Candidatus Finniella inopinata: one gene and its partner. Each later gene encodes a partner of the first gene's protein in a complex. Links are inferred from orthologs where the notes say so. Each region holds a gene or a part of one and is shown on either strand. Other genes may lie near its edges.

The links.
Region 2: the proteins of trxA (region 1) and trxB are in contact, whole or in part, in a crystal structure (PDB 1F6M), measured with the Escherichia coli proteins. The link is inferred for Candidatus Finniella inopinata from one-to-one orthologs.

Annotation. Positions count from the first base shown.
Region 1 is NZ_SCFB01000002.1:62,713-73,356, forward strand. Bases 5,406-8,146 are described here. They hold trxA (thioredoxin), read right to left. Parts: upstream 7,066-8,146; coding sequence 6,745-7,065; downstream 5,406-6,744. Other genes in these bases: tkt (transketolase), read right to left, coding at 5,406-6,739; EQU50_RS01165 (phospholipid carrier-dependent glycosyltransferase), read left to right, coding at 7,381-8,146. In the rest of the region: double-strand break repair helicase AddA, read left to right, coding at 1-1,707; EQU50_RS01140 (hypothetical protein), read right to left, coding at 1,702-3,327; EQU50_RS01145 (hypothetical protein), read left to right, coding at 3,350-3,640; gap (type I glyceraldehyde-3-phosphate dehydrogenase), read right to left, coding at 3,750-4,763; more of tkt, read right to left, coding at 4,760-5,405; more of EQU50_RS01165, read left to right, coding at 8,147-9,042; EQU50_RS01170 (hypothetical protein), read left to right, coding at 9,075-9,602; EQU50_RS01175 (ISAs1 family transposase), read left to right, coding at 9,859-10,644. UniProt on the Escherichia coli protein: Participates in various redox reactions through the reversible oxidation of its active center dithiol to a disulfide and catalyzes dithiol-disulfide exchange reactions.
Region 2 is NZ_SCFB01000005.1:95,964-106,637, forward strand. What follows is about bases 3,683-6,453. They hold trxB (thioredoxin-disulfide reductase), read right to left. Parts: upstream 5,654-6,453; coding sequence 4,712-5,653; downstream 3,683-4,711. Other genes in these bases: EQU50_RS04095 (phosphotransferase enzyme family protein), read right to left, coding at 3,683-4,124; EQU50_RS08640 (transposase), read right to left, coding at 4,221-4,460; EQU50_RS08360 (hypothetical protein), read right to left, coding at 4,384-4,581; EQU50_RS04110 (Fic family protein), read left to right, coding at 5,834-6,453. Outside these bases: EQU50_RS04075 (ATP-binding protein), read left to right, coding at 1-1,022; NADH-quinone oxidoreductase subunit NuoI, read right to left, coding at 1,030-1,527; NADH-quinone oxidoreductase subunit NuoH, read right to left, coding at 1,527-2,522; EQU50_RS04090 (GNAT family N-acetyltransferase), read right to left, coding at 2,660-3,250; more of EQU50_RS04095, read right to left, coding at 3,372-3,682; more of EQU50_RS04110, read left to right, coding at 6,454-6,928; EQU50_RS04115 (PAS domain-containing sensor histidine kinase), read right to left, coding at 6,933-9,299; EQU50_RS04120 (hypothetical protein), read left to right, coding at 9,489-9,731; EQU50_RS04130 (efflux RND transporter periplasmic adaptor subunit), read left to right, coding at 10,010-10,674.

The DNA of each region.
Region 1 (10,644 bases):
CGGGATGCCCCAGGTCTGGTGGAGCTTTGGCCCCTTATTCAGGTGGATGATGATGTTGAAGAGACGATCTGGCCCCTGCCTCTTGACCAAAGACCTATGATTTCTGGCGGCGCCCAATTGGCCGATCAAATCGCCACTAAAATTGACACCCTGTTGAAAAGCCAGATTATTTTACCCAGCACTCAAAAGCCTGTGCAACCTGAGGATATTCTGATTTTGTCCAGACGGAGGGGACCTTGGATTCCGTTGCTGTTACAGCAGCTTAAAAAACGCCATATACCCGTGGCTGGCGTCGATCGCCTTCGTCTAAAGGATCACATTGCGGTTCTGGATTTATTGGCGTTGGGGCGATTTTTATGCCTTCCTCAGGATGATTACAGCCTGGCCTGCGTTCTAAAAAGTCCGCTAATCAATAACGGCTATGGCCTTTCGGAAGATCAGCTGTTCATCTGGTGCCACACCCGCGATGGTAGCCTGTGGCAGTCTTTATTGAATCATCAAGGGGACGACCCAGCATATCAACAAGCCGTTTCTTTTTTGAAAAAGCACCTCGGGCGCGTTGATTTTGATGACCCGTTCGTTTTATTCCACGACATTCTAAGAGAAACAGAGGGCGCCTTTACAGCCCGCTTAGGCCCCGAATGCCAGGAAATTCTGTCAGAATTTTTGCAACAAGCCCTTGATTACCAACACAGTCACGCCGCGAGTGTGCAAGATTTTATTGATTTTATGGATGCCCAAGAAACCGACATTAAACGCAGCATCTCGTCAGAGGCGAATCAAGTCCGGCTTATGACCATTCATGGGGCCAAAGGATTGCAGGCGCCCGTGGTTATTTTGGCCGACAGCGGAGACCACCCCACCCTTCAAAAAGATCTGTTTATTTGGGACGAAGACGAAGTGCCTTTGTTCCTTGTGAAGCCAACCCAAAAACAGCAATCAGAAATCATCGCGCATCTTAAAAGCAAAAGCCTGGATCAGGCCATGCAGGAACAACGGCGTCTTTTGTATGTGGCCATGACGCGGTCTCAAGATCAGCTGTATATTGCTGGTATGGCAAAGAAGGCAAAGGCTGGTGAATGGTATGACCTGCTCAACGAAGTGTTGGAGGATGTGGGTCAGAAAACGTCTGAAGACGGTTGGATTTTCCAACCGACGCCTTTTCAAAAAGCAATGGCCCTATTTCCTTCACAAGGTAAAATTGAGGCGCCCGCATGGTTTCGCGAACAACCTGATCAAGCTTTATGGTTGAATAAAACCAAAGAATCACCAAAAGAGATGGCCTCTGATCAACAAACCCGGGGCATTTTAATGCATCGTTTGTTAGAGGTCGGAACGCCCACGACCGATATCACGGATTGGTGCCAGCGCCATGATCCGATGGGTCTGATCACACCGCAAGATCAAGAAAACCTTCTGAAAATTTTAACACATCCCGACTATCACCTGTTTTTCGGACCCCAATCAGTGGCCGAGGTTGACGTGAAGTCGGGCAGTTTTATGGGTCGCATCGATCGTCTTGTAGTCACCGACACCACGGTTTTTATTTTGGATTATAAGACAGGGGCGATTTCATCCACCATGCCCCCGGCTTACAAACAACAACTCGGCGACTATGCTAATGCGATGCAGAAACTGTACCCCCATCATGCTGTGCGCACCTTTTTACTGTGGACAGATGGGCCAGAACTTGTGGAGATTCTATAGTTTCAACAGACCACGGAATTTTCTGTTAAATCTTGTCCTTTCTTGAGTTTCTTCTTCACTTGGTTCGTAGATGTCACTACCATACTCTTCATCCTCGTCACTGTTATAGTCATAGCTGAGGTCCGAAAGCCGTTTTAGATGATTTAAATCAGAAAGCTTAATCAAGTGCAAAATAGTGGGACTTAGCCATAGGGCTTCGATTGAAGCAGGGAAACTACCTACCATACCCTTAACAACTGTTGCTGACGTTTTGGTAAAGTGACTGACAGTATATTCTGCGTTGTTCTGGGAACTGCTTGATGACGAATTTAAAATTGGACTGATTTCTTTCAAGTACTGAAGGTCAAGTGTTTGAAGAACCGTAAGATGCGAAAAGCTTACAGGCGGCTGCCCAAGTCTAGCGTTTCGAATTTTTAAATATTTAATTCCCGTTGGCAAATAAGGGACGTATTTGTTCAATTGAAGTGCAGAATTATTATTCGATGGGGAAAAATCTAGTATCTTTAGATTCACAAGGCGTTGTAGATCATTTGGGTCAATATCGTCCCCATCCACTTTTTCCATAGTAATTTCCACAATACTGATGGGGAGATTTTTAAATATGTTTCCTACACCTTTGGTTTGGTCATGAAAACACAATTTTGTAAGCTGTGCGCAGCTGTTAAAAATAATTGAGCAACCACCCATATAGCAATTAAAATCTAGGGTTTTAATTGTAGGGGCGACATAACACAAAATCTCATTAATAATGTGGGTTGGGGTTTTTTCCGGCAGAATAAGCTCTTCACATCCTGGAAATCGTTGGAACACAGAACAGGATAAATCTTCAGGTTGTGCTACTAAGCATAAATTTATATTTCTAATTATACGGAGACTAACCTTTGGATCTACGTGTTTCCAAAAATTATTAAAACAATCTGTATTACCACTTTCAAAAAAATCAAAATATTGAAGTGCTGAGAAGCGTCCCAACAAAGTCCAGTCTTTAAGTACCAATTGAGCAAGAATATTCCCGGGAAAAATAAAAGATGTGAGTTTTTTATCGGGGATGTAAGTCAAGATCGCCTTCGCCACTTCATAATGAATTTGAAATATTCTAAGCGTTTCAATATTCTTAAAACGTGAGAAGAGAACCCCATCTTCTTCCCTAATATTAGCAATTGTTATATTTAAATCGGTAATTGTATCTGGCAGCATCCACAGATTATCCTGTGTTATCGCTACGTCTAAAAGATTCGCTACTTTCAAACGATGAAAAAAAGGTAACGAGATTTCTATAGGAGGTACTATGCTCCCCGAACTGAGAGAACCTATCGAAAGCTTCTCTAAATCCTTGCTCAAATATCTCAGACCCAAGCTTAGCGTTTTCGGATCTAAAACATTAATATCAATCTTTGTAAGATTTGAAAAATTACCCAGCAAGGAAAAATACTCAAGAATATGTAAGGTAAGCGCACATGAAGTGTCTAAATACCATTCTGCATTCCATCTAATACGCTTCACCCCAGTAAGAAAAGGGGATTGGGTTTTCAGGGATTGATTAATCAGATACTGAAAATCTTGTAGAATTGAGTTGTTAATCACAAAATCTAAGTTCTCAAATGATGGACTTTGTAACAAACACCCACGGAATCGCTTGTCAGTGGCCAACCAATTCAAAAAGCTCGTTTTATCTAGAAAGTCTGCTATGTCACAAAGAAAGACATCTCTAAGCCTTGATAAGGGAGACACCGCAGAAGATGATGATGAAGAAGACGAACTCTCGAAACATTGGCGCTTGTCTACATCAGTGACATCAGAGGAATTTGAAGATGGAGATTCTTCGATCAAAGGGCGCTTCTTCCCAGAGATCGAGACAGTCGATTTTGCCTGGGGTTCCTGCTCTATCGCCATATTATTCGATGCAGCCTGCAGATTGCCTGCAAAGAAATAAATTAAAACTGTCCCCAGCACCAAAAATCTTTTACTCATACCCTATAAAATTCTTATTAATCGTTATAAGGTTTTATTCATACAGAGGTTAAATTGTGTGCGCCAGCTTTTTATACAGAATCTAAATCTTTTATAACCAAAGCCACATCCAGCATGCGATTCGAAAAGCCCCATTCATTATCATACCATGACAGAACACGGCAGAACTTATCACCCACCACCTGGGTTTGATCCAGATCAACAATAGAACTATGTGAGTCATGGTTGAAATCGCATGATACCAATGGCACGTCAACCACTGCCAAAATGCCTTTCAAAGGTCCCTGGGCAGCTTGTTTTAAAGCGTCGTTAATCGCCGTGGCAGTGGTTGGTTTAAGACTGTTAAATGTAAAATCAACTACAGATACATTAGCCGTGGGCACGCGAATGGATGTGCCATCCAGTTTCCCTTTTAAGTCAGGCAAAACCAACCCAACGGCTTTGGCAGCCCCTGTTGAGGTGGGGATCATAGACAAACCAGCTGCACGTGCGCGGCGCGGATCACTATGCAGGGTGTCAACGATGCGCTGGTCGCCGGTATAGGAATGAATGGTCGTCATATAGCCGCACTCAATCCCAACAGCCTGATGTAAGACAGACGCCAGCGGAGCCAGACAGTTGGTTGTGCAGGAGGCATTGGATAAAATCAGATGCTCTTTTTGAATCTGTTGGTGATTAACGCCGTAGACAACAGTGATATCGGCGCCTTCAGCCGGGGCTGAGATCAAGACCCGTTTGGCCCCTGCTGTTAAGTGTTTGGCCGCATCGTCGCGTTTTGTGAACCGGCCGGAACATTCAAAGACCAGGTCAATGTTGTGCTGTGCCCAGGGCAGTTTTTCAGGGTTCGGTTCAGCCAACAAGTGTATGGGCCCAAAGCCTATATCCAGGGTCTGATCAGTAAGATGAATGGGTCTTGGAAAACGACCATGGACGGAGTCATATTGCAACAGGTGTGCATTGGCAGCCGCCGACCCCAAATCATTAATCGCAACAATCTGAATATCTTGGCGGTTTGATTCTGCTAACGCCCGTAAAACCATGCGCCCAATGCGCCCAAACCCGTTAATTGCAACTCTTATTGTCATTTTTTTTCCTTTTCTAAAAGCTTCTCGTTAATCTTCTTTATCACTTGATCTACGGTTATGCCGAATTGTTCATACAGAACGCTGGCGGGGGCGGAGGCACCAAAACCATTCATGCCTATAAAAATATCATCGGATCTTAAATAGCTGGACCATCCAAAAGCGCTGGCGGCTTCTATACCGACGCGCAGGCCTTTCCCCAGAACTTGTTGGCGGTATTCCTTTGGCTGTTGGTCAAACAAACGCCAGCACGGCAGGGAAACGACATGACTTTGAATCCCTTGCGCTTCTAATTGTTGGTGAGCGTCAAGGGCGATCCCAAGCTCTGACCCTGTGGCAATTAAAGTCACCTGGGATGCTGACGCATTCCCCCGAACCACGTACCCGCCTTTGGCGCATAAATTTTCAGAAGTATGGCTTAAGCGCGCCGGCGTAATTGCCTGACGACTCAGGGCCAAAACGGACGGGGTTTGCCGCTGTTCCAGGGCCAATTGCCAGCATTCAGCCACTTCTACCCCATCTGCCGGCCTGAAAACATTCACATTTGGAATGGCGCGCAAACTGGCCAGGTGTTCAATGGGTTGATGGGTCGGACCATCTTCACCCAAACCGATCGAATCATGGGTCAACACATAGATAACGCCTTGCTGCATCAATGCCGACAGACGAAGGGCTGGGCGCAGATAATCACTGAACACCAAAAACGTTCCGCCATAGGGAATGAACCCGCAATACAGGGATAACCCGTTCATGGCGGCAGCCATACCATGTTCGCGAATACCGTAATTGACATAATTGCCACTGAAATCTTCGGCTGTAACTGCGTGGTGAGTTTTGGTCTTGGTATTGTTCGACCCGCTTAAATCCGCTGATCCGCCCACCAGGTTGGGAAGCTGTGGCACCAAGGTTTCCAAAACTGTTTGCGACAATTGTCGGGTGGCCTGTTTTGGCTGCTCGTTTGCAAATTTCTCTTTTAGGGCATTAAGGGGTTGGTGCCAATCAGCACTTATCGCCTTCTTAAGCTTAGTTATTTGTTCAGGCGTCACCTGTTGATAACGATCTTGCCATTGCTGATAGGTTTGCTGATGACGCTGACCAATAGCCCGCCACTCAGCCAAAATATCCGCAGGGATTTCAAACGGAGGATTCGGCCAATTTAAAGCTTTTCGTGTAGCCTCGACTTCTGCCGCACCCAACGGACTGCCATGACTGGACGAGGTGCCGGCCTTAGTAGGCGCCCCCTTGGCGATGGTCGTTTTGCACGCAATCAGGGTTGGGCGATCATGGGTTTGAGCTTGGCTGATGGCATCTTGAATTTGTGCCGGATCATGGCCATCAATGCGCATGGCCTTCCACCCACTGGCCTGGAAACGTTGCAGGGCATCGTCTGAGGTTGACAAGCTGGTTCTGCCATCGATGGTAATATCGTTATCGTCAAACAGTACAATCAACTTATGAAGCCGCAAATGCCCTGCCAACGAGATGGCTTCTTGACTGACGCCCTCCATCAAGTCCCCATCACTGGCAATGACATAGGTAAAGTGGTTGATCAAATCGTCCCCAACGCGAGCGTTCATCAATCGTTCACCCACTGCCAACCCCACAGCCGTTGCCAGCCCCTGACCCAGCGGACCGGTCGTGGTTTCAATGCCTGGCATATGGCCATATTCAGGGTGCCCAGCCGTTAAACTGCCCCACTGGCGAAAAGACCTGATCTGATCCAATGTGCATTCAGGATGCCCTGTCAAATAAAGCAAACTGTACAACAGCATTGACCCATGACCCGCTGACAAGACAAATCGATCACGATTCGGCCAGTCCGCATCGGTTGGATTGAATCTCAGAAAGTCCTTAAACAAGACTGTGGCCACATCAGCCATGCCCATGGGCATACCTGGATGGCCCGACGCTGCCTTTTCAACAGCATCAAGGCTCAAGATACGAATGGCATTGGCTAAAGCGTTGTGAGAAATTGTCATGGTGATTAAATCGCCGAATCGATCCACTCAACAAGCTTGTTCTTGGGCATGACGCCTGTTTTTTGGGCAACAACTTGACCATCTTTAAAGATAAGCAGAGTTGGAATACTGCGTACACCAAACGCGGCAGGCGTTGCAGAATTTTGATCAATATTTAATTTCACAATCTTTATTTTATCAACCAACCCCGGAGCAGCGTCTTCCAAAATGGGTAACATCATTTTACAAGGGCCGCACCATTCTGCCCAAAAATCAACCAAAACAGGGATGGATGATTGCAAGACGTCGTTTTGAAAGGTTGCGTCGGTTGTTTGTCCTAAAGCCATAAAAAAAGTCCTTTTTAAATTTCTGTTGTACCTTCCCATTTTTCATTTCAAACGGTCAACGATATTTCTAACGGATTTGAATTGGGTACATACCCCATTCAAACCATTTCCCAGCTTTTTCTATTTGATCTTTTTCCCATAAAAGGCGGCTCAAAAGCCTTAAATAGAATAGCTATTCGCAGCTTTCTCACCTTGTTTCTGGAAAAAACCTCTGCCATAAAATTCCCGAAAAATGATTTGAATTGGGTAGAGCAAAAACCTCTGCTATAAAATTTCAAGAGATTATCTGAAAACGATGCACGTTAAAAACAAAGTATGACGCCCTTACCCCCTTCCAACCCTTCCAAGAAACTTTCCATCGACTGTTTGTTCGTTGCATTCATATGCTTCGTGCTGTTCAGCCTTCAATTAGGCAATCGTCCGTTTGCGACCCCTGACGAAGGACGGTATGTAGAGATTCCCCGTGAAATGGTGGCAACCGGCGACTGGGTTACGCCCCGATTGAATGGCGTGAAATATTTTGAAAAACCCCCTTTTCTTTATTGGTTACAAGCCTGCAGTTTTAAAGTCTTTGGTCTCAACGAATTTGGCATGCGCCTGTGGATTGTATTATTTGCCACCCTGGGATGCGTTGCAACCTACGCCTTTGGCCGATCCATTTTTGACCGCACCACGGGCTTAATGGCCGCAGGTATTTTGGCAACGACAGCTCTTTATTTCAGCCTGGCCCGGTTAATTATTCTTGATATGGTAGTCAGCACTTGGGTCACGCTGGCCCTTTTTTGTTTTTATCAGGCTTTATCGAAACCAGCATCCCAGAACCGTCGCCTTTGGTTTTATGGGTTTAGTGCAGCTTGCGCGTTCGGAGTTTTGACCAAAGGGATTATGGCCCTGGCTGTACCAGGCCCCTTAATTGTTTTGTGGCTGACTTATACACGCCAATGGCGTCTTGTGCTGCCCCTTTACTTCGTTGGGTCCTGTGTCGTGTTCCTAGCTATAACGGCTCCTTGGCACATTCTGGTTAGTTTAAAGAATCCAGAGTTTGCCTATAAGTATTTTATTGTGGAGCACTTCCTGCGGTATACCACCTCCATTCACGCTCGCTACAAGCCTGTCTGGTTTTTCCTTCCCATTACGTTGGTTGGTCTGTTGCCTTGGACAACTTTTTTGTATGACGCCTGGAAAACGTTTTGGGGTCGAAGGACCTCCCCTTTGTACAGCTACTTATGGATGTGGATCGGCTGGGTTTTGTTATTCTTTTCCGTTTCCAATTCCAAACTCATCCCTTATATTTTGCCCATTTTTCCACCCCTGGCCCTTTTGGTAGCTCACAGTCTGCGTGAAGCCTGTCAAAATCGCTCACACATGGTTTTTTATCGGCACAGTTTTGTGATGATCATTCTGGGGATGTTAGGCTTCATAGTGCCTAATGCTTTGCCTGAGGTTCTAGACGAAAAAATAGGCCTGATACCGTATATTTATGGCTTAAGCGGCCTGTTTCTGGCCCATGGCTTTTCGGTTGTTATTTGCTTAAAACGCGACTCAATCACAAGCGCCTTGTCAAGCATTGGTGTAACGGCCGTGATTATGACAGTTATTTTAGGGGCTGCAGCCCCCCATGTGCAAAGGCCGTCTCTTAAAGGGCTTGTAAATATCATTTTAAAAGAACAAAAACCAGGCGAACCGATCGTTAGTTTTCTAACCTATTACCAAGATTTACCTTTATACAGCCAACAACGGGTCATGGTTGTGGGGGCAAAAGGCGAGTTGGATTTTGGAACGACTGTTGAAGACACAACGGAATGGATCGTCACCGAAGAAGCCTTTTTACAAAAATGGCAAGCGGCCCAAAGGGGAGGCCATAAGATTTGGGCGGTAGGTCGCCTGCATGATGTGGAAGTATTTCAACGAAAAAACACCGGCTTTCATTTCGGCATTACTAGCATTGACGGACCAAATGTTTTATTTCATAATTAATACACTGGTCAGAAAGAAATAAGAGTAAAAGTGTGAAGAAAGCCGCGTTAATAATTTCGTTATCGATGATTGCAATAAATACCCCTGTCTTAGGAATGGACGCCGCTGAGATAGATACAAAATCCCCAGAAGAGATATGTTTTGCGGCTATCAACAAAATAAGAAGCTTCATAGAGGCTGATAACACACAAAAGACCCTAGACTCGCTTGATGGGGAAACTGTGGCGCCTATAATTGAAAAAAATCAGGACGCGAAAGAACTTCTACAAGCATTTCCTGAAAAATATTTAGATGACTTACCTAAAATACTTGGCATGCCTCACCACAAAGGCCACTTTACTGAGGATTTCGTACCAAAATACACCAAAATTTGCAAAATCTTAAAAGAAGCAAAACATGCACTAAGTTTAAAAGAAGGCGATCTCAAAGCACTCGCAGAGAAATTTACAGTTAAGGTTAATGAAGACGCCGTTGCTTCAAACGCCCCTAACAGCAGCCTTTCTTCCGCAATAGCCGTACCCACGCTTACCCAAAAAAGACATTGTTGTTTTGCTTGGTAAGGACAATTTTGGGGAAATAGAAGTTAAATTACGCTTGACATTTTTTTGACGCTTTTATAGATATTAGACTATGATCCAAAGTTCTTATTCTTCAAATCTCTGTTTTCTTTACAAACATTAGGGTTTGCATCATGGCGATTGCACTGAAAATTAGTTTAGTATTCTAAAAATTATTTCCTAATTTTTTATTCGGCTTTTCTGCTGTTCTATCCGTTGTTATTATTCTTTTTTCTCAATAAAGAAAAAGGAAACAGGGATGCAGTTATCAGATACTTTCCTCAAACATTTTGAACCTCTTGCCGATCCTCGTATTGATAACCACAACAAGCTTCACAAATTGCACGATATCTTGGTAATAACAATATTGGCCACAATTTGTGGCGCTGATAACTGGGTTGATATTAGTGAATTTGGCAAAGCCAAATACGATTGGTTATCAACATTTCTCGAGCTGCCTAATGGTGTGCCATCTCATGATACTTTTGGCCGTGTGTTTTCCATACTTGACCCAGAGCAATTTGAATCCTGCTTTTATGCATGGATCAAGTCACTCTCTATCGATGTTAATTCTGAGATTATTGCTATTGATGGAAAAACGCTACGGGGTTCTGGCAACAGAAGAAAAGAGAAAAAAGCCCTACACATTGTAAGTGCCTGGGCAAGCAATCAAAGTCTTCTTTTAGGGCAAGTTAAAACGGATGAAAAATCCAATGAAATTACAGCCATTCCAAAATTACTCAAGATGATTGATGTTACTGGTAGTACAGTCACCATTGACGCCATGGGTTGTCAGCAGTCAATTGCTGAAGAGATCTTAATTCAAGGTGCAGACTACGTATTAGCTCTAAAAGATAATCAACCGAAGCTTCATGAAATGGTCAAGGCAATTTTCCATATAGGAGAATCACGTCAGTACAAGAAGATGCTTAATCGACGGAAAGTAGAGAAGATCCATGATCATGGTCGCATAGAAACACGTCGCTATACATTAGTATCAGCACGCGATCCGGCAGTATTTCAACTTCGTTGGCCTGGGTTAAAG
Region 2 (10,674 bases), on another replicon or contig:
CGAATCAATATCCCGGGATTGTCCATCATTTTGATCTTGAAGATGAGCGAGATCAAAACAAAATGCGCGAACCCCTGTTGGTTCTGGAAAATCTAGAAGGCCTTATCATCATTGACGAAATTCACCATGCTCCAGATTTGTTTAAATCTTTGCGTGTTCTTGTTGATCAGAAAAAAAATAGAAAATTTCTTGTTTTAGGAAGTGCCTCCCAAGAACTTTTAAAACAAACATCTGAAAGTCTTGCAGGACGCATTACCTTTGTTGAAATGACGCCTTTTCACCTGAAGGAAATAAATTCTGCGGAGCAACTTCACACACGAGGTGGCTTTCCCTTGTCTTACCTTGCCGAATCAGATGATATAAGCGTGGCTTGGAGAAAAGGGTATATAAAAACATTTCTTGAGCGAGATATTCCAAGCTTGGGCTTCCAGCTGTCGCCTCAAAATTTAAGAAGATTTTGGACAATGCTTGCCCACTATCATGGGCAAATTTTCAATGCGTCAGAGATAGGAACATCGCTTGGTATCAATTATAAAACGTCCCAACATTATTTAGATATTTTGGAATCAACCTTCATGGTAAGGCGCTTGACTCCATGGATCGCAAACATTAAAAAGCGACAGGTCAAAGCCCCAAAGATGTATTTTACTGATTCTGGCTTACTCCATAGCCTTCTTGGTATCAATAACCACGATGATTTGCTTGGACACCCTAAACTTGGGGCTTCTTGGGAGGGTTTTGCGATGGAACAAATTATCCGCACCACAAAAGCAGATAAAGAGAGTTGTTTTTATTGGAGCACCCAAAGTGGTGATGAGCTTGATTTGATTATATTAGAAAATGGAAAAATGAACGGATTTGAATTCAAGTACTCCTCTAAACCTAGCCTTACAAAATCACTCCATTTCGCCTTGGAAGATTTAATGCCAGCTTCGATGACAATTATTGTGCCGGGGGATGAAGAGTACCTGATTCATGAAAAGGTCAGAGTTTGTGGCCTAACAAAATTTTGCCTGGGGTGATTTTCTGTCAGCCCGTGTCTCGCTCCCGAAGTCTCGCCGCAATGTCAACCTCCCACCGGTCACCGTTTGATAACAGTTTTTCTTTATCGTACAGAAGTTCTTCATGGGTCAGTGTTGCAAACTCAAAATTCGGCCCTTCCACAATCGCGTCAACGGGGCAGGCTTCCTCACACAGGCCGCAGTAGATGCACTTTGTCATGTCAATGTCATAGCGGGTTGTCCGGCGGCTGCCATCCTCGCGCGGTTCAGCCTCAATGACAATCGCCTGGGCTGGGCAGACGGCTTCGCATAATTTGCAGGCGATGCACCGCTCTTCCCCATTGGGGTAACGCCTTAAGGCATGTTCGCCCCGAAACCTGGAACTTAATGTTCCTTTTTCATAAGGATAGCGCACAGTCACTTTGGGTTTAAAAAAATACCGCAATGTTGTTTTAAGGCCCATGACAATGTCTATTAAGCCCCAAATTCGGAATTGTCTTTTTATGCGTTTAAACCAATTGTTCATTATTGAGCATCCCAAACAATGAAAGCAGCGATAATGACTATGCCAGCCAAAGATAATGGTAAAAAGATTTTCCAACCTAACCGCATTAACTGGTCATACCGATAACGAGGCAGCGTAGCGCGGACCCATAAAAACAGGAAAAGGAAAAAGCATATTTTGCCCAAAAACCATACGATGGGGGGAATGTTTGTTAACCAAGGCCAACCAAAAGGCGGTAACCACCCGCCAAAGAAAAGGATGCTGTTCATGGCGCTCATCAAAATCATGTTCGCATATTCGCCCAGATAAAACAGGGCATAGCTGAAGGATGAATATTCCACGTTATAGCCTGAAACCAATTCAGCTTCCGCTTCGGGCAGGTCAAAGGGGGTTCTGTTTGTCTCAGCAAGCGAGGATATGAAAAAAATGACCGCCAACGGAAATAATTTAACCACAAACCATTGGTCATTTTGTGCAAGAACGATCTCCTTCAAGTTTAAAGATCCTGCACACAGAACAACGCAAACAATCACCAATCCAATGGAGACTTCATAGGAAATCATCTGGGCTGCTGATCGAAGCGCCCCCAAGAAGGCATACTTTGAGTTACTTGACCAACCGGCAATAATAATGCCGTAAACCCCCAGGGAAGAGATGGCGAGCACGTACAAAACGCCAACGTTAATGTCCGCAAACACCCAATCAGGTCCAAATGGGATGACGGCCCATGCGGCCAAACTGAGGCTGAAGGTTAAAATCGGCGCAAAAACAAATAAAATTTTGTCCGCATCGTTCGGCAACACAAGCTCTTTATGAAGCAACTTGATGCCGTCCGCAATGGGCTGCAGTAGGCCAAAGGGGCCAACCTGGGTGGGGCCCACCCGTAGTTGCATATAGGCCAAAACTTTACGCTCGGCCAGGGTTAAATAGGCGACGCCTAAGACAAGGGCTAGCATGAAGCCTAAGATTTTAAAACTTAGCCAAAAGACTGTGGTTAAAAAACTAGCAAAAAACAATGTATGGACTGCAAGAAATCTTTTATCCTCTCAGTCTAGCATGGAGGAAATCAAAGCGTCATCCGAAAAGCAGAAGAGGAACAAAACCCAGGGTGTATGGGAAATGGTTAACAAACGCTTAAAATCTACTGTTTTTCTCAACATCCAGCTGGCAAAAGGTCGCTTTCAGAAAAGACAGAATATGTCTGTAGCTCTGCAAGGTTACCATCTTTTCTTGGCCAACCCCCTTTTTGAACGTATTCAAGTTTAAATCCAAGCTTTATAGGAACTTTTGTCGAGGCGACGTTTTCAGCATCACAGTAAATTTCAAGCTTTCTGGATTTTAAAACTCTAAAGGCAAGAATGGATAGGGCATGAACGGCCTCAGTTGCGTAACCTTTTGATCTTTGGCTACGACGGATGAAGTATGAAATTCCGAACTGCGGGATCATCCAATTGGCTTGGAATGAGGGGAAAGCGCATCGCCCCAAAACTTCTTCGGTTTCTTTATCGATGATAAGATAGCGAATAAAATCCCGTAGGATGAAATCTGCGTGGTGCTTGCGGCAGTCTTCCTCAACGGCTCCTATTCCCGGCACATTCGCAGACCAATTAAGCCACTGCACATAATCTTCAAAACCATCATTAATCGCTTGATGCAATTTTTCACCAAACCCTGCTTTTGGCATTTGGAGTCTTAGGCGGGAGGTTTCAATGACTTCAGGGAGGTCGATTAAGATCTTATTCATATAATCCTTTAATGTGGCGGAAGGCGAATCAATTAAGTTGGTGGAACTGTTCTTGGAGGGGGGCATTTAAAATGGCTGTCGACGCATACGAACCTTGTGATCGCAGCACCACGGGCCCTGCTCAGACCACTCGAACTTCGGCGAGCCGCTTGACGGCGAACTCGTCGTCCCAGCAGACGGGGGCTTCCCATGCGGCCGATGCTTGTGCAGAGATGTCGAGCGCGACGTCGTCGAGACCGGCGGAATTGTGGGGTAGGACCAGGTCGAGGTCGGGGACATCGACGTGCGACTCGTCCCAGTCGATCAGCCCGACCCGATCTCTGGTCATGCGGATGTTGCCAGGGTTATGGTCGCCGTGGACAACGCATGTCTGCCGTCCGGTTAGTCGTGCCCACGCTGCTCGGCATCGAGCAACTCCCTCAGGCGGCATCGCGCGGAGGTCGATCCTCGTCCCGGTCTCGGCGTGCAAGAGGTCAATCGATGATCGCCAGCCCGGGCGCTGTGGCCAGCCCTGCGTCAAGCGGTGCAACTGGCGGAGCGTGTTGGCCACGCGACGCCAGTCGGCTTGCGACTCGGGCGGTCCGCCATCTACGTAAGTCATCACCACCAGACCTTCGGCGAACAGCCGGCCGTCCGTGGTCGGGATGGGAAGCGGCACGGTCAGACCTTCACAGTCAAGGTATTGGAGAAGTTCGGTCTCCCACGCGAGATCAGCGTCACTCCTGGCACTGAGGCGAGCAACCGCAAGGTGTCCATTGACGCGCACGCTCCACACGTCATTGGCGACTCCTCCAGCGAGCCGCTCGATGCGAGCGACATCGTCACCCCACTGCTTGAGGGACTTCCAACTTGCCTGGCTGTCTCTATCTTTCACTGTGCCTCCTTAAAAACTGACGTTTCTTTTTGATTTAATCATTCTTCGTATATTTTTTTAAGTAGCTTATCTTTAAAAAAGAAGAGGATCGGACAATTAAGTCGACCTAGAAGAAATTAAGCGATATAACTTTTCAACCGCTTTATCGTCCTCTCTATTGTTAAACCTGTACTCCATTTCCTTCAAGAAGAAATAGAAATTTACCTTAAACCCACCGTGGTAAAGCTTTAAACGCCTTTTGGCAAAGCTCCAGAAATTTTCAATGCCATTGATATGAACCTTTCCATTGGCAAAGATCTTTTTGTGGTTTATGCGAATGTGTTGAAACCCCCTCAAGCTCTAAGTTGTTGTAAGCTTTATACCCATCAGAGCTTGCATTTGTGCCGGCCATCAGCAAGCTTATAAGCGCCTCTAAAACACAACAATGTGGGCATGTAATATGCCTGTCTGAACTCATCTTTCCTGCCACATTTTTGTCTCCAAAAACGTGGCTTATTCTATCACGAAAAAACCATCTCAAAACCATCTCAAAACCATTAATCTTAGACCATTTATTAGGCCATTTCTAATGGTCCGATCCTAATTTTTTATAGCCCTCTAAACTTTTCAGCCTCAATGGCAGCCATGCACCCCTGTCCTGCGGCTGTTACGGCCTGACGGAAAACTTTATCTTGCACATCGCCAGCCGCAAAAACACCGGGGATAGAGGTGGCTGTGCTGTTGGGTTTTGTCAAAATGTACCCTTCGGTATCTAAATCAATATGGCCTTTAAAAATCTCGCTCATGGGCGTGTGGCCAATGGCGACGAAGACACCATCAACTTCTAGCTGGCTTTTTGCGCCCGTTTGCAGATTGTGCAGGGCTAAACCGGTGAGGGCTTTGTGGGGGATATCTTTACCCAACACCTCATCAACAGCGGTATCCCATATCATGCTGATTTTTGGGTTGCGGAACAAACGGTCTTGGGCAATCTTTTCCGCCCTCAATTGGTCGCGACGATGGATCAAAGTCACATGGCTGGCATGATTGGTCAGAAAAATGGCTTCTTCAACGGCGCTGTTTCCGCCCCCAATAACCGCCACGCGTTTATCCTTAAAGAAAAAACCATCACATGTGGCGCAGGCCGATACGCCGAACCCGCGATATTTTTCTTCGCTTTCAAGGCCCAACCAACGGGCCTGAGCCCCCGTTGCGATGATAACGGTATCCGCATGATAAACGGTTTCACTGTCACCCTGGCAAACAAAGGGGCGCTGGCTGAAATCAACCTGCGTTATAAAATCGTAAACCATTTCGGTTCCCACATGTTCAGCCTGTTGATGCATTTGTTCCATCAACCAAGGGCCTTGAATGGGTTGTCCAAAGCCAGGAAAGTTTTCGACATCCGTTGTGATCATTAATTGCCCCCCGGGTTGTAAGCCTAAGGCTTGGAGGGGCTTTAGGTTGGCACGGGCTGCATAAATCGCCGCTGTATAGCCCGCTGGCCCACCACCGATAATCAGAACTTTGGTTTTCTTGATTGTTGTCATTTTCGAACAATATGTTTGAATTTACTTATGGCCAGCTTAAAGGTTTAAAGCGGTTCCTTCAAATGTGAATTATACCCCTTCAAATGATTTTCCGGTTTTCTGGGTTGAGTCATAAAACCTTGCCATATAGCTCATATAATGTGAAAATATGAGCTATAAAAACTTATGGTATAACTCATTATGTGGAATTGGCAACAAGCGAACTGGCCTCATTTTTCTTACGATGAAAAACTCCTAGATACTTTAGAGGAAGAATTTATCCATCAATCTGGCTATATGAAAGGCTGCATAAAGCACCTTCCAGAAAAAGATAAAATTATCTTAACAGTTGACCTGATGAGCCAAGAAGCTTTGAAGACTTCAGAAATTGAGGGGGACTATCTCAATCGTGAAAGTATTCAATCTTCTATTCGACGTAATTTTGGTCTTGAAACCGATAACCGTAAAATTCCTCCCTCTGAACAAGGTATTGCTAAAATGTTAATTGATTCCTATACAACGTTTGCAGAACCTCTTACACACCAAAAATTATTTGATTGGCACACCCTTTTAACAAATGGTCGCCAAGATTTATTAACGATGGGAGCCTACAGAACTCACATAGAACCTATGCAAGTTGTTTCAGGGGCCCTTCATAAACCTAAAATATATTTTGAGGCCCCTCCGTCTCAAAAGATTCCTTGGGAAATGGAACAATTTATTTACTGGTTTAATCAAGAAGTTTCTCATCTACGTCCTTTAACACGCGCTGGAATAGCCCATCTTTATTTTGTCTGTGTTCATCCTTTTGAAGATGGCAATGGACGGATAGGACGCACCATATCTGAGAAAGCCCTTTCTCAATATATTGGGAGCCCTATTTTAATTGCTTTATCTCATACCATCCAACAAAGGAAGAAGGATTACTATGATGCTTTAGAGCAAGCAAACCAAAAGTTGGAAATAACGGATTGGCTTTTATACTTCTCGAACACAATTCTCCAGGCTCAGCTTTATACGCAAACACACCTTGATTTTATCCTTAAAAAAGCAAAAATCCTTGATAAGGTACGAGGCCAATTAAACCCCAGACAAGAAAAGGTTATTATTCGACTGTTTAGAGAAGGTCCTGAAGGGTTTAAGGGAGGTCTCAGTGCTGATAATTACATTCGTATCACTCAAACATCGAGAGCGACGGCAACCCGCGACCTGCAAGCTCTGGTTGAAAAAGGCCTTTTGAATAAGAAGGGAGAATTAAAAGGAACTCGTTACTCTTTAAATATGAACTTTGCCTGATAACTCATTGCCAGACCCCTTTCGCACAAGCTTCCAACGGCAATAGGCAAATCACCCGCGTTCCGTGATGGGGGGCTGATTCTATGGTGATGCTTCCTCCGTGTAATTCGATAATATGTTTCGCCAGCTGAAGGCTAAGGCCTGTGTTGCTTTGGCTGCTTTTATAATCAAGGCTTTCAAGAATTTTTTGTTGCTCATCAATCGGAATACCAATCCCAGTGTCTTGAATAACCAACTGAAAATGATCCTTCCGTTCCAAAGAAAGGGCTGCCTTTAAGGTAATTTTCCCTCCGGCGGGGGTGAATTTAATGGCGTTACTCAAAAGGTTGGCTATGGCATGCTGCAACCTTTTTATATCGATTGTGACTTGTTTGGTGCCCATTTGATTTTCAAGGACAAGAGTCACTTCTTGCTCTCGGGCCCTGGCTTCAACAATGACCATCGAGCTTGCAAGAAAGTCTTCCATGACAGCTTCTTGATAAGTCAAAACCAGTTTGCCGGCCTCGAATGTTGCCAGTTCGATCATATTATCAATCAACCCTGTTAATCGCTGGGTGGATGTGGCGATGTTTTGAGAATAATCTTTTTGACGGTCATTAAGGGGCCCGAAATATTGATTTAAAAGAATCTCATTAAACCCATGAATGGAACTGAGGGCTGCTCTTAGCTCGTAGGCTACATGCGACACGAAATCTGATTTATAACGTTCTTTTTGTTCCAAATTAAGGGCTCTGTTTTTTAGGCTTTCTTCAAAACGCCACCGATCTGAAACATCAACAAACGTCAGCAAGTTCGCGCCATCAGGCAGCGGCACATAGGTATATTCGATCATTTGTTCGCCCTTAAGACGGAACATGCCTTGGCCTGCTCGTCGATTGATGACCTGCTCAATCATCCGTTTACGCCAGGTTCGACTTTCTTGAGGGTCGATGAACAAGGGGGAAATGCTTTTTAGAATTTCACTGATATGGCGACCTGGTTCAATCGCTTCTGGGTCCAGTCGCCAAATTTTAGCCATGGACGGATTCGAAAGCCTGAGGCGGTTGTCTGTGCCAAAAACCACCAAACCTTCGTACAGATGATCCAACGTTTCTTTTTGCACAGCCACCAGGGTGTTATAGCCACGTTCCAGGCTTAACTGGTTGGTCATGTCGTCAAAAACAAAAATCAATCCCCCCAAAGGATGCGGGGCAATGACCGTTCTTAACGTTTGTCCATCGGGTAAATGAAGCAATTCGTGGATGGGCTGCATCAGATCTTTAAACAACCCCAAACTCTGACGCTTATAATCAAGAAAGTTGGAATATTCGGGCAGCTTTCGTCGTTCGCGCAAATTTTCCAGAATCTCGCTGTGGGTCGGTTTTGTGCATAACCAATTCTCATCAAAGTCAAATAATTTTAGATAAGCTTGATTGAAAAAAGTCAGCGTAGTTTTTGCATCATAAATCGCGATGGGGACTGAAATGTATTGCAAAACCTCGTGTTGAGCGTTGGTGTTTTGGTGTCGTTCATTCTTAGCTGCCTCAATTGCCGTGATATCCATCGCATACCCAACAGTAACGCCAAGTTTTTTGATGGGAATTTCACCCACTTCTAACAAACGACGCTCCCCTTTGATCACTTTATGAAAGGTTGTGACTTGGGGTGTGTTGGTCAATAACGCATGCTTTGAAAGCTCGTAAGCATTAAGGGCTTGCTTTAGGTCAATTAATTCAAGACCCTCTGCCAACACCGTATGAACGGTGGTTTCTAACATTTTTGCGTATTGGTGGTTGCAGTAATCTAATCGACCGTCTTGATTGCGATGCCATAAAGCCAGCGGTGCTTGGTTGATAAGAGTTTTCAAGGCCTCCATCCGAAGCTGCAGTGTTTCACAATGTTCTTGATCATGACGTTTCTGGGCAGCCTCAGCCGTTACATCTTTGAACGATAAAAGGATAGCTTTGGGTTGTGTGGGGAAAGATGAGAAGAGGTTCCCCCGAATTTCCAGACAGCGCGTGTCATTAAGAACGGATACGTGCAAGTGAAATTGACCACCAAATTTACACAAATGGTCCAGGGCTTGTGAAAAAGGAGAGAAGGGGGAATTACCAAAAATTTTTAGAAAATCTTTTAATGCAAGTGGTACCCCATCTTCAATATTTAACAGGTCATGAAGATTTTCAGAACAGTTCATGAAATCCGCGCCAGGTGACCAATAACACCAGGCCTCTTGCAAATGAGACTGGACAAAATGACGGATATTCAAGTCATCATTAAGTGATTTTTGTAGCCTGTAGAGACGACGATAATCATAAATGAAAAAAAACCCGGCAATCCCCAGAAATCCTAAGCCTAGATAGCCAAGCCAAATACTAAAGTTTGAGCCCATTGAATTCCACCCACACAGCTTTCGCTAAACATTAAAACACCTACAAGTCTAGACAAAAATCAGTAACATTTTAAATGCTTATTCACAGGTGAATTTTTGTTTAAGAAAGCGCAAAGCCATTCTCTTAAGCATTCCTTAATAAATTGTATGGTTCAATAAGAATAGATATTTTTTAGAAAGGAAAATACAATGTTGAAAACTATTTTAGAGAAGTTAAGTCTTATCGCTGTTGCATTATCTTTAGTGGTAGGTTTCGGTGGAACGGAAGTTGTGGCAGGGAAGTGCATGGAAAAATGCAAAGCTAAGGGGAAAACCCTTGCGCAATGTCAAAAAAAATGCGGGAAGAAGAAGCACAAAAAACATAAGGCAGAGACGTCAAGCTCTGATTCGGAATCAAAAACACCAAGCGATAGTTCCGACACGCCTAGCTAAAAAGAATGTTTTGGAAATGGTGGGCCCTGATGGATTCGAACCATCGACACCCTGATTAAAAGTCAGGTGCTCTACCAACTGAGCTAAGGGCCCTAAATTTCCAATTCAACCGTGCGTTGCACCTAACCTTTATAAGACAACCCTGTTGCTAGCGTCAAGGAATTCTTGAAACCAATTATACATAAGTTTGTGAAAAATAATCGGTACGATAGCTTGTAAGGTGTGATATAAATAAAGGAGGTTTGCCGTTAATAGCTCGTATACGAAGATAAGGTTATATGTTCTCAAAGATTTCAAAAATTATAGAATCCAGGCGTTTTTTGCAACAAAGTCGTAATTCCACATTGATGGTTGTTTTAGGGATTGTGATTGGATTGTTGATCATTTGGGTTGCTTTCAAAGCTATGCAGCCAATTGTGAGGAAAGTTTGTGTCTACGTTTTAGACAGTCAAGAAGCTGGGGCGAATCGTCAAAGTCGCGTTGTGTCGGTGGAGGGTGAAGTTGTTAAAACTGGCACGATGACCAAACGTATATCAACGGTTGGTAAAATTATCGCCAATGCCTCTGTCGTTTTAAAGTCAGAATCACATGCTAAAATTAAGGAAATCTTATTCACTGAAGGGGCCTCTGTTACAAAAGATCAACCCCTTATTCAGTTTGAGGATTCTGATGCTAAGGCCGAGTTAAAGCAGGCAGAAGCTCAGGTTCTTTTAACAAAAGCCGACTTCGAGCGTATCGAACAACTGCATAAGCAAAAAATTGGTAGTACCAAAGATTATGACAAGGCCCGTGCAGAAGCAACGATGGCCGAAGGGCGATTAGATGCGGCTAAGTCAAAGCTTGACAAAATGCTGATTAAGGCTCCCTTTGAGGGGACAATCGGCTTGTTGGTTGACAACTTAAGTGTGGGTGCGTTTGTCCAAGCAAGCCAAGAATTAGTGAC